Regions from separate parts of the Rossellomorea sp. DA94 genome, predicted to be linked through region 1. Evidence: riboswitches for the same ligand, from Rfam matches in the RefSeq annotation. Region 1 holds a riboswitch; each other region holds the start of a gene.
What was found. A riboswitch is a leader RNA that binds a small molecule or an ion and turns the genes downstream of it on or off. The one in region 1 is predicted to bind S-adenosylmethionine.
Positions count from the first base shown of each region.

Region 2: it holds a riboswitch for S-adenosylmethionine, as region 1 does, so the genes downstream of both, metK (methionine adenosyltransferase) here and P8596_RS08895 (2,3-diketo-5-methylthiopentyl-1-phosphate enolase) in region 1, are expected to answer to the same signal.
Region 3: it holds a riboswitch for S-adenosylmethionine, as region 1 does, so the genes downstream of both, P8596_RS12625 (YezD family protein) here and P8596_RS08895 (2,3-diketo-5-methylthiopentyl-1-phosphate enolase) in region 1, are expected to answer to the same signal.

Region 1 is NZ_CP122397.1:1,699,116-1,702,395, forward strand. Features, by position in the region: gene P8596_RS08890 (pyridoxal phosphate-dependent aminotransferase) at 89-1,273, shown strand; SAM riboswitch class I at 1,322-1,424, shown strand; gene P8596_RS08895 (2,3-diketo-5-methylthiopentyl-1-phosphate enolase) at 1,531-2,742, shown strand; gene P8596_RS08900 (2-hydroxy-3-keto-5-methylthiopentenyl-1-phosphate phosphatase) at 2,742-3,280, shown strand, end outside.
Region 2 is NZ_CP122397.1:3,707,932-3,711,211, reverse strand. Features, by position in the region: gene pckA (phosphoenolpyruvate carboxykinase (ATP)) at 1-1,308, opposite strand, end outside; SAM riboswitch class I at 1,629-1,772, shown strand; gene metK (methionine adenosyltransferase) at 1,988-3,190, shown strand.
Region 3 is NZ_CP122397.1:2,434,395-2,437,674, forward strand. Features, by position in the region: gene P8596_RS12615 (sulfate permease) at 1-463, opposite strand, end outside; gene P8596_RS12620 (phosphoadenylyl-sulfate reductase) at 521-1,219, opposite strand; gene P8596_RS12625 (YezD family protein) at 1,323-1,478, opposite strand; SAM riboswitch class I at 1,556-1,661, opposite strand; gene P8596_RS12630 (MaoC/PaaZ C-terminal domain-containing protein) at 1,827-2,231, opposite strand; gene P8596_RS12635 (MaoC family dehydratase N-terminal domain-containing protein) at 2,228-2,677, opposite strand; gene fabG (3-oxoacyl-ACP reductase FabG) at 2,702-3,280, opposite strand, start outside.

The DNA of each region.
Region 1 (3,280 bases):
ATTCCTTTACATTCTTTATGTTCCGTTATATCATTTGTGATTAGAATTTGAAAGTAATTAATTTTCAAAAAAATGAGTTGGTGAATGTATGAAACACTTTGAAAAAGCAAAACGCTTGGAATCATTACCGGAACAATTTTTCGCTTCCCTTGCAGGAACTGTGAATGCTGTTGTGAATGAGGGGCATGATGTCATTAATTTGGGACAGGGAAATCCAGATCAGCCGACCCCTCCACATATTGTGGAAAAACTAACAGAAGCGGCTCAATCTCCTTCTAACCATAAATATCCTCCATTTCGTGGTTTATCGAGCTTTAAGGAGGCGATTGCAGCTTTCTATTTGCGGGAATACGGTGTGGAGATAGATCCCGAAACCGAAGTAGCGGTTCTCTTCGGAGGAAAAGCAGGTTTGGTGGAGATCCCTCAATGTTTATTGAACCCCGGGGATGGAGTATTTGTCCCGGATCCTGGTTATCCGGATTATGTATCGGGGGTCGCATTGGCAGAAGCCAGTATGATCAAGATGCCGTTGAAAGAGGAGAATGGGTTTCTTCCGGACTATCGTGTACATTCCCGTGAAGAATGGGAAAGGGCGAAATTAATGTTCCTCAATTACCCCAATAATCCAACGGGTGCTACCGCCACAAAATCCTTTTTCGAGGACACGGTGGAACTTGCTTCAAAGCATGATATTTGTGTGGTGCATGACTTTGCTTACGGGGCGATCGGTTTCGATGGACAGAAGCCTCTGAGCTTTCTTGAGACGGATGGTGCAAAGGATGTCGGGATTGAGATATATACATTATCGAAAACCTATAATATGGCAGGCTGGAGAGTCGGTTTTGCCGTTGGGAATAAGAGTGTCATTGAAGCGATCAATCTCCTCCAGGATCACCTTTACGTAAGCCTGTTCGGCGCAATTCAAGAAGCAGCCACTACGGCTTTACTGAGTTCCCAGGATTGCGTAACGGAACTGGTTGCCACATATGAAGAACGAAGACAACTCCTGATCTCGGGTCTACAGGGAATTGGGTGGGATGTAAAAGCCCCACAAGGTTCCTTCTTTGCCTGGCTTAAGGTGCCGGAAGGGTTCACATCTGTTGAGTTCTCAACCTATTTACTTGAAAAAATCAAAGTGGCCGTTGCTCCTGGTGTAGGATTTGGAGAATATGGAGAAGGGTATGTACGGGTCGGTCTTTTAACGACAAATGAACGGATAAAAGAGGCGATTTCCCGTATAGAAAGTTTAGAATTATTTCACAAAAGGGATTGACATATGCTGAAATTGGTGTAATAATCCAACTGAATTAATATAATGAAATTCTTATCAAGAGCAGGCGGAGGGACCAGCCCGATGAAGCCCGGCAACCGACTTATTTAAGCACGGTGCTAATTCTTGCAGCTATACAGCTGACAGATAAGAAAGAGTGCCGAATGTAAACCTCTTCTTATCTGGAAGAGGTTTTTTTGTTTGCCGGCATGATGAAATCAAGACGCGGAAAAGAGCTTTTACATAGGGAGGTAATATGAATGAGCGAAGTGATTGCAACATATCGACTAAAGGGAAAGAGTGGTTCATACGAGAAAAAGGCAGAAGGGATTGCTTTGGGACTCACGGTCGGATCATGGACGGACCTGCCGCTACTGGAACAGGAACAATTAAGAAAATACAAGGGGAGAGTCGTTTCTGTGGAAGAGAGGGAGGACGAAGGCTCCTGGGGTGAGGTGAAGATTGGGTATCCCGGTCATAATTATTCCAGTGATATTCCGGCTATCCTTACAACGGTATTCGGCAAACTTTCTCTCGATGGTGAAGTGAAATTACTGGATCTGGAGTTCTCAGAAGACTTAAAAAAGTCATTTCCCGGTCCACGTTTTGGGATAGAGGGCATCAGGGAATTAACAGGGGTTCATGGTCGACCGCTGTTAATGAGCATATTCAAAGGAGTGATCGGCAGGGATCTCACGTTCCTTGAAAATCAGTTAAGAGCTCAGGCCCTCGGCGGAGTCAATGTCGTAAAAGATGATGAAATATTATTTGATAATTCCTTGACTCCATTTTTTGAAAGAGTGAGATTAGGAAAAAAAGTGTTGCACGATGTCTTTGAAGAAACGGGTAAGAGAACCTTGTATGCCATAAATCTGACAGGGAAAACCTCACAGTTACGGGACAAGGCAAGAAAAGCCAGGGAGCTTGGGGCAGATGCTCTTTTATTCAATGTATTTTCCTACGGTCTCGATGTTCTGCAGGAATTGAGGGAGGACCCTGAGATTTCATTGCCGATCATGGCTCATCCTGCCTTTGCCGGGGCTGTTGCAGCATCTCCAGTATATGGAGTGAGCTACTCTTTATGGTTGGGTAAATTATTGCGGATGTCCGGGGCTGATTTTTCATTATTTCCATCTCCGTATGGTAGTGTGGCACTAGAGAAAGGCAACGTCCTATCCATAAGCCATGAATTAACAAAGAATGACGAACATTTGAAGAGAACATTGCCAGTTCCATCAGCAGGCATACACCCGGCTCTTGTACCCCTTTTAGTAAAAGATTTCGGGACAGATTGTGTCATCAATGCCGGAGGAGGCATTCACGGTCACCCGGACGGTGCAAGTGGGGGAGGAATGGCATTTGGCCAAGCAATCGATGCTGTTTTAAACGGAACGTCACTCCAGGAGGCAGCCAAAACCCATGAAGAACTGCAGAAAGCCCTGTCCCTATGGGGTGGGGAGGTAAAAGTATAATGAGTCTTCCAGTGATATTCTGTGATTTTGATGGGACGATCACAGAAACAGATAATATCATTTCTTTGATGAAAGCCTTTGCCCCACCGGAATGGGAGCCTGTAAAAGAGGACATTTTAAGCCACTCGATCTCGATCAAAGAAGGGGTAAGCAAGTTGTTCTCACTCATTCCTTCTTCAAAGAAAGACGAGATGATTCAGTATTTGATGGAAACAGCGGTTATTCGTGAAGGCTTCAAGGCATTCGTGGACTATACAAAAGTCAATGAGATTCCCCTGTATATTGTGAGTGGGGGAATAGACTTCTTCGTTCACCCGTTACTGAAAGAATTCGGGCCTTTTAAGGCTGTATATTGTAACGAAGCGATCTTTAACGATTCGAACATAACCATTCATTGGCCATATCCATGTGACGTGCACTGTGAAAACAAAGGATGTGGATGCTGTAAGCCTTCCATTCTGAGGGCATTATCCCTGGAAGATCATGAGGTGATTGTAATAGGGGACTCTGTTACAGACATCGAGATGGCGAAGCTTGG
Region 2 (3,280 bases), 2.0 Mb from region 1:
CCCCACTCCGTATTCTCCGCCGGTCCAACCTGTATTCACGAGGAATACCTGTGCATTGTGCTCATCGATCTTCTTACCGAGCATTTCTGCGTAACGAGTGGCAGGAAGCGGAAGGAATGGAGATCCAAAGCAAGTTGAGAAAGTTGCCTGTGGTGAAGTGATTCCACGCTCCGTACCTGCAAGCTTCGATGTATATCCACTTAAGAAATGATACATTGCCTGTTCTTTTGTCAGCTTGCTGATCGGAGGTAATACGCCGAAAGCATCAGCTGTTAAGAAAACAATCGTATTTGGGTGTCCTGCGATACTTGGTTCCACGATGTTTTCCATCGCTTGAAGGGGGTAGGCAGCACGCGTGTTTTCTGTTAAAGTGTTATCATCATAATCCGCGATGCGGGACATGTCATCAAGAACGACATTTTCAAGTACCGAACCGAAACGGATCGCATCAAAGATCTGAGGTTCTTTTTCACGTGTAAGCCCGATGCACTTAGCATAGCATCCGCCTTCGATATTGAATACGCCGTTCGGGGACCATCCGTGCTCATCATCACCGATCAAACGGCGGTTTGGATCTGCGGATAAAGTCGTTTTACCAGTACCGGATAATCCGAAGAACAACGCTACATCGCCTTCGCGTCCAACGTTTGAAGAACAGTGCATGGAAAGGATGTCGGATTCAGGAAGTACATAGTTCATGACCGAGAAGATGGATTTCTTCATTTCACCGGCATATTCCGTACCGCCGATCAACACGATCCGTTTTTCAAATGAAACGATGATGAACGTTTCAGAGTGAGTGCCATCCACTTCTGGATCAGCCTTGAAGTTCGGTGCTGAAATGACGGTGAATTCAGATTGATGATCTTTTAACTCTTCTGTTTCCGGGCGGATGAATAATTGGTGGGCAAACAGATTATGCCAGGCAAACTCATTGATCACCTGGATCGGTAGTCTATGTTTCGGGTCTGCCCCTGCGAACCCTTTAAATGAAAATACTTCTTCTTTTTCTTTTAAGTATTCGATGACTTTTGTATATAATTTATCGAATGATTCCGAAGAGATCGGCTGATTGACAGAACCCCATTCGATTTTATCTTTCGTCGTTGGTTCTTCTACAATAAATTTATCTTTAGGAGAGCGTCCTGTGTATTTACCAGTTTCTGCTCTGATTGCACCTGATGAAGTTAAAACGCCTTCATTTCGTTGAAGGACCTTTTCGACTAGTTGAGAAACAGATAATTGTTCCTGGATGTTTTGACCATTAAGTAATTCCGTTAATTCATTAGACATGCTCACTGAATTCATTCGAACCCTTCCTTTATATAAATTTATTTAAATGGTATCGTTTACTTTACAAAAATAGTATAACACAATCAAGCTATTAGTCTATACTATTTATTTAATTTTATAATGTGTCTTCATTTTGTCACATTTCTTGACCGAATAAAGCTTGTTTCTTCTTATTTATATGAAATGCACCTCGCAATGATTAGCCTCATTACCCCATTAGGTTATGTACATGATAAAAAAACAGGCTGAAACCACGAAATGAATGGTTAAACCTGTCACTCAAAAAAAGTTGACACCACTTGTCCTAACCGTTATCATTGTTCCTTGAACGGATACTCTTATCCTGAGCTGGTGGAGGGAGCAGACCCTATGAAACCCAGCAACCTGCTAAATAGTGAATGGATCCATTTCTTTAATGAATCCGATTAAGCGAAGGTGCTAAACTGAGGCAAGGTCTCTAAAACCTTGAACGATAAGAGAGAAAAGGCGCGGCTATGATCTGAAACCTTTCCTCTGAAACTTTTTCCACGAGGAAGGGTTTTTTCTGTTTATAGTGGACCACATGCACATAAATCATGATTTATTTATAAAAGAATCATGTTTACTTCATACTACTTAGGGAAATGAGTACCGTATCTGTTTACTGTTTTGTCAGAAGAATTGTTCTGACAAATATGCTTAAGGAGGAACCTTGATGTCAACTAAACGTCGTCTGTTTACATCTGAGTCCGTAACCGAAGGACATCCAGATAAAATTTGTGACCAAATTTCTGATTCAATTCTTGATGCAATTCTGACCAATGATCCGAATGCACGTGTAGCGTGTGAAACGTCTGTCACAACGGGTCTTGTGCTTGTTGCAGGTGAAATCACTACGAATACGTATGTTGATATCCCGAAAATCGTTCGTGAAACGATCCGTGAAATTGGCTATACCCGTGCGAAATACGGCTTTGATGCTGAAACATGTGCAGTTCTGACTTCCATTGATGAGCAGTCTGCCGATATCGCTCAAGGTGTCGATCAGGCCCTTGAGGCCCGTGAAGGTCAAATGACGGATGAAGAAATCGATGCAATCGGTGCAGGTGACCAAGGATTGATGTTCGGATTCGCTTGTAATGAAACGAAAGAGCTTATGCCTCTTCCGATTTCCCTTGCCCACAAAATCTCCCGTCGTTTAACGGAAGTACGTAAAGAAGAGATCCTTCCTTACCTTCGTCCGGATGGAAAAACACAAGTAACCGTTGAATACGATGAAAACGATAAGCCGGTCCGCATCGACACGATCGTCATCTCTACTCAGCATCACCCTGAAGTGACGCTTGAGCAAATCCAACGCAACCTGAAAGAATATGTCATCGACCCGGTTGTACCGAAAGAACTGATCGATGAAGAAACGAAATATTTCATCAACCCGACTGGCCGCTTCGTAATCGGTGGACCACAAGGTGATGCAGGTCTGACAGGACGTAAAATCATCGTTGACACATATGGCGGATACGCACGTCACGGTGGCGGTGCCTTCTCTGGTAAGGATGCAACGAAAGTGGACCGTTCAGCGGCTTATGCAGCGCGCTATGTAGCGAAGAACATCGTGGCAGCGGGACTTGCTGAGAAATGTGAAGTTCAATTAGCGTATGCAATCGGTGTGGCGAAGCCCGTATCCATCTCCGTTGATACATTTGGAACAGGGAAAGTGTCAGAAGATGTATTAATTGACGTTGTGAGCAATAACTTTGACCTTCGTCCTGCAGGAATCATCAAGATGCTTGACCTTCGTCGTCCGATCTACAAGCAGACAGCTGCTTACGGACACTTCGGCCGTAACGATCTTGATCTTCCTTGGGAACGCACAAACAAAGCGGATGCGTTGAAAGCAGAAGCATTAGGCGAATAAGGAAAGATAGAAGAGACCAACACTCTTTGGGGTGTTGGTCTTTTTGTTGATGATCAAAAGAAAATCTTCCATGAGTATTCTCAAGGAGGA
Region 3 (3,280 bases), 740 kb from region 1:
ACAGATAAGCAAGCCACTGTTTATCAAAATGATACCCCCGCTTTTCAAGCTGAACTAAACCCAATCCCGCAAGCCATGTTACGAAAAAGGCGATGACAGGGACGATCACCCAGAAAGACATGATCGTAATAAGTGATTTTACATACAGAACCTGATAAGCTACCCCGACTCCTACAACCGCGCCAACCGTTACTTCACTCGTAGATAGCGGAATGCCGATCACATTCGCAAGAAACAATGAAATCGTTGCGGATAACAAAATAATGAGAACGACCTTTATCGACAATAGATTCTGTGGGATGATCCCAGAACTGATTGTCTTTACAACCTCTCCACCACCCAGAACCGCTCCACTCAGGACACCTGCCGCGCATATCCATAGCGCTGTCCGGATGTTTTTTATTGCGCCTGCACCATATGCCACTCCCATTGACGCTGCCGCTCCGCTGGCACCAATGTTCATGGCGAAGAACAAGCTGATCAGAAGGGCCGAGATTTCAAGCAAATCCCGTCACCCTATCTAATGGAGACCGCATTCTGTCTTTCCTTTTCCTTTCCATCTTCCGGAGCGAAGATCATTGACATCAATAGCCGGTGTGGTGCAATGGAAGCAGCCAATGCTCGGATACCCTTGATCGTGAAGGGGGTTATAAGAAAGATTATGCTTATGGGTATAACGCCAGATCTCCTTCCACGTCCAGTGAATCAGCGGACAGATTTTAACGGATTGAAATTTGTCATCTTTATTGATGAATTCAACATGTTGTCTTGTTGGGGATTGTTCCCTCCTTAATCCTGAAATCCATGCGTGCCCCTTGGATAATGTTTCTTTTAACGGGTCAAGCTTCCGAATTTGACAGCATTGGTTTGGTTTGGTTTCCCATAACTTATCCCCATATGCCTCTGCCTGCTCCTTGAGGGTCAACTGAGGCTTTTTCATATGGATGGTCAACTCGGGATACGCCTTCTTCACTTTCTCGATGATTTCATACGTTTCCTTGAAATGAACCCCTGTATCAAGGAATACAATGGTTGCCTGCGGTTTCACCTTGGATATGAGATCGATAAGCACAATGCCTTCTATCCCGAAACTGCACGCATATACAACCTCGTCACCATAATGATCATATGTCCATTTCAGGACGTTAAGCGCTCCTTTATAGACAGGATCCACTTCAAATTCCATGGATGGCTGTTTCCAAGTCTGATACGTTAACATAGTACACCCCATTCCCTGACGCTTATCCAAAGAAAAAGAGGCGGTAACAAAATATAAGGAGTCCCTATATTTTTGCTACGCGCCTCTAGTTTGTCTAGTCAGCTTATTTTATTCGGACTTTCTCATTTTTCTCTAATTGAATGACTTTTCCATCCTGTACGATAATCGTGATTGAACCAAAGCTCATGGTTTCAAGCATGGACTGGATTTTCTCTGCTACCAAGTCAAACTGTACATGCTGGTTCTTCTCTTTTTTCACATGATACCCCCAATTTTCTTCTTATCCAGATCAGAAAAAAACAACTTCCCATTTTGGAAAGTTGTTCAGGTAAGGTTACCTTATCTTCCAAAATGACTTCACATTTTGCTGGAATTAGCACCTTACAATACGTAGGTTGCTGGGCTTCGCAGGGCCAGATCCCTCCACCACTCTGGATAAGAGTTATTCATTTTAATATTCTAAATAATATCACAATTACAGCAGAAGTCAACCCGAGTTTTTCGATCGGATTTATGTCTTTTGTCTTATTTTATTCAAACATCATTCCATACATGTTTATTCGATTGGGGGTGGTTCTACGACAATTTTTCATAAAGCATTGCGCAACTATTCAAGGACCCTAAACGCGACGTTACCCTCAATTACGTTCTTCCCGGCTTGGTTTGTGGCTAAAACCTTAAAATGAAGGAGGTTTTCCTGTTTGTCCGTCAATTCTGCCCGTAATGTCACCACATCATGTAACATGACCATCCCTTTAAATCGTACCGAGTAATCCTGGATAAAGCCTTCCTCATAGTGTGGGCTGAAAAGTTTGGACACATTGCCCATCGTCCACATTCCATGAGCGATGATTCCTGGAAGACCCAGCTTCAAGGCTTCATCATCGATGGTGTGTATCGGATTGTAGTCTCCGGAAGCTCCTGCGTATTTGATCAGGTCCATCCTCGTGACCGGAGCGAGTTCAACCGGGGGGAGTGTATCTCCTATTCCGAATGATTGTAGTATTGTCATTTACTCAACCTCTTTCTGACTTCTTCTGTAATAATGACAATCGCCTGGGAAGTGAAGATTCTTTCCCCACGAGAATCTTCCCCGACATCTTCGATGACAAGGAATCCCAGTTTCCCCCCGGTACCTTCCCGTTCATAATAGTTTTTTATTTCCGTATAACATTGAATCGTTTCCCCTACCTTCAAAGGTCTTTCATAATGAAAGGATTGTTCACCGTGAATCAACCCATCATTCGGTAAATGAAAGCCTTCGATCGAACCATAGTCGAACACTCTCGGAAAGGTGGGAGGGGCAATGTTCCCCCCATAAGAGGAGGACTTCCCGGCATCTTCATCCACATAAAAGGGATGGGGATCGCCAATGGCGTCTGCAAATTTCCGAACCGCTCCTCTTTCCACTGCATTCCGGGTGGAAGTAGACCTCTTTCCGATATAGGATTCAAACATATTCTTCACCTCTTTCTTCTTTATTCAGGCTTTCGGCCCTCCAGCAACGTAGAGAACCTGACCATTGACGAATGAAGATTTTTCATCTGCAAAAAAAGCGACGGCATTTGCAATATCTTCAGGAGTCCCGCTTCTTCCAACAGGGATTCCCTGGAGACTTGCTTCCACTAATTGATCGAAAGTGATCCCGATCCGTTTCGCAGTTTCTTTCGTCATATCGGTTTCAATAAAGCCCGGTGCTACAGCATTCGTGGTGATTCCGAATGGACCAAGTTCTATGGCAAGGGTTTTCGTCAAGCCTTGAAGACCTGCTTTAGCCGTTGCGTAGTTTGCCTGCCCGCGATTTCCCAATGCTGAGGTGGATGAAATATTGATGATGCGTCCGTACTTTTGTTTGACCATGTATTGTTGGGCTGCCTTCACTACATTGAATGAACCCTTTAAATGCACATCCATGACCGTCTCCCAATCGTTTTCGGTCATTTTGAATAACAGATTATCCCTGATGACCCCTGCATTATTCACCACAATGTCCAGGGAACCAAAAGATTCATATACTTCCTTCATCGCATTTTCAACTTCCCGGGATTCTACGACATTTGC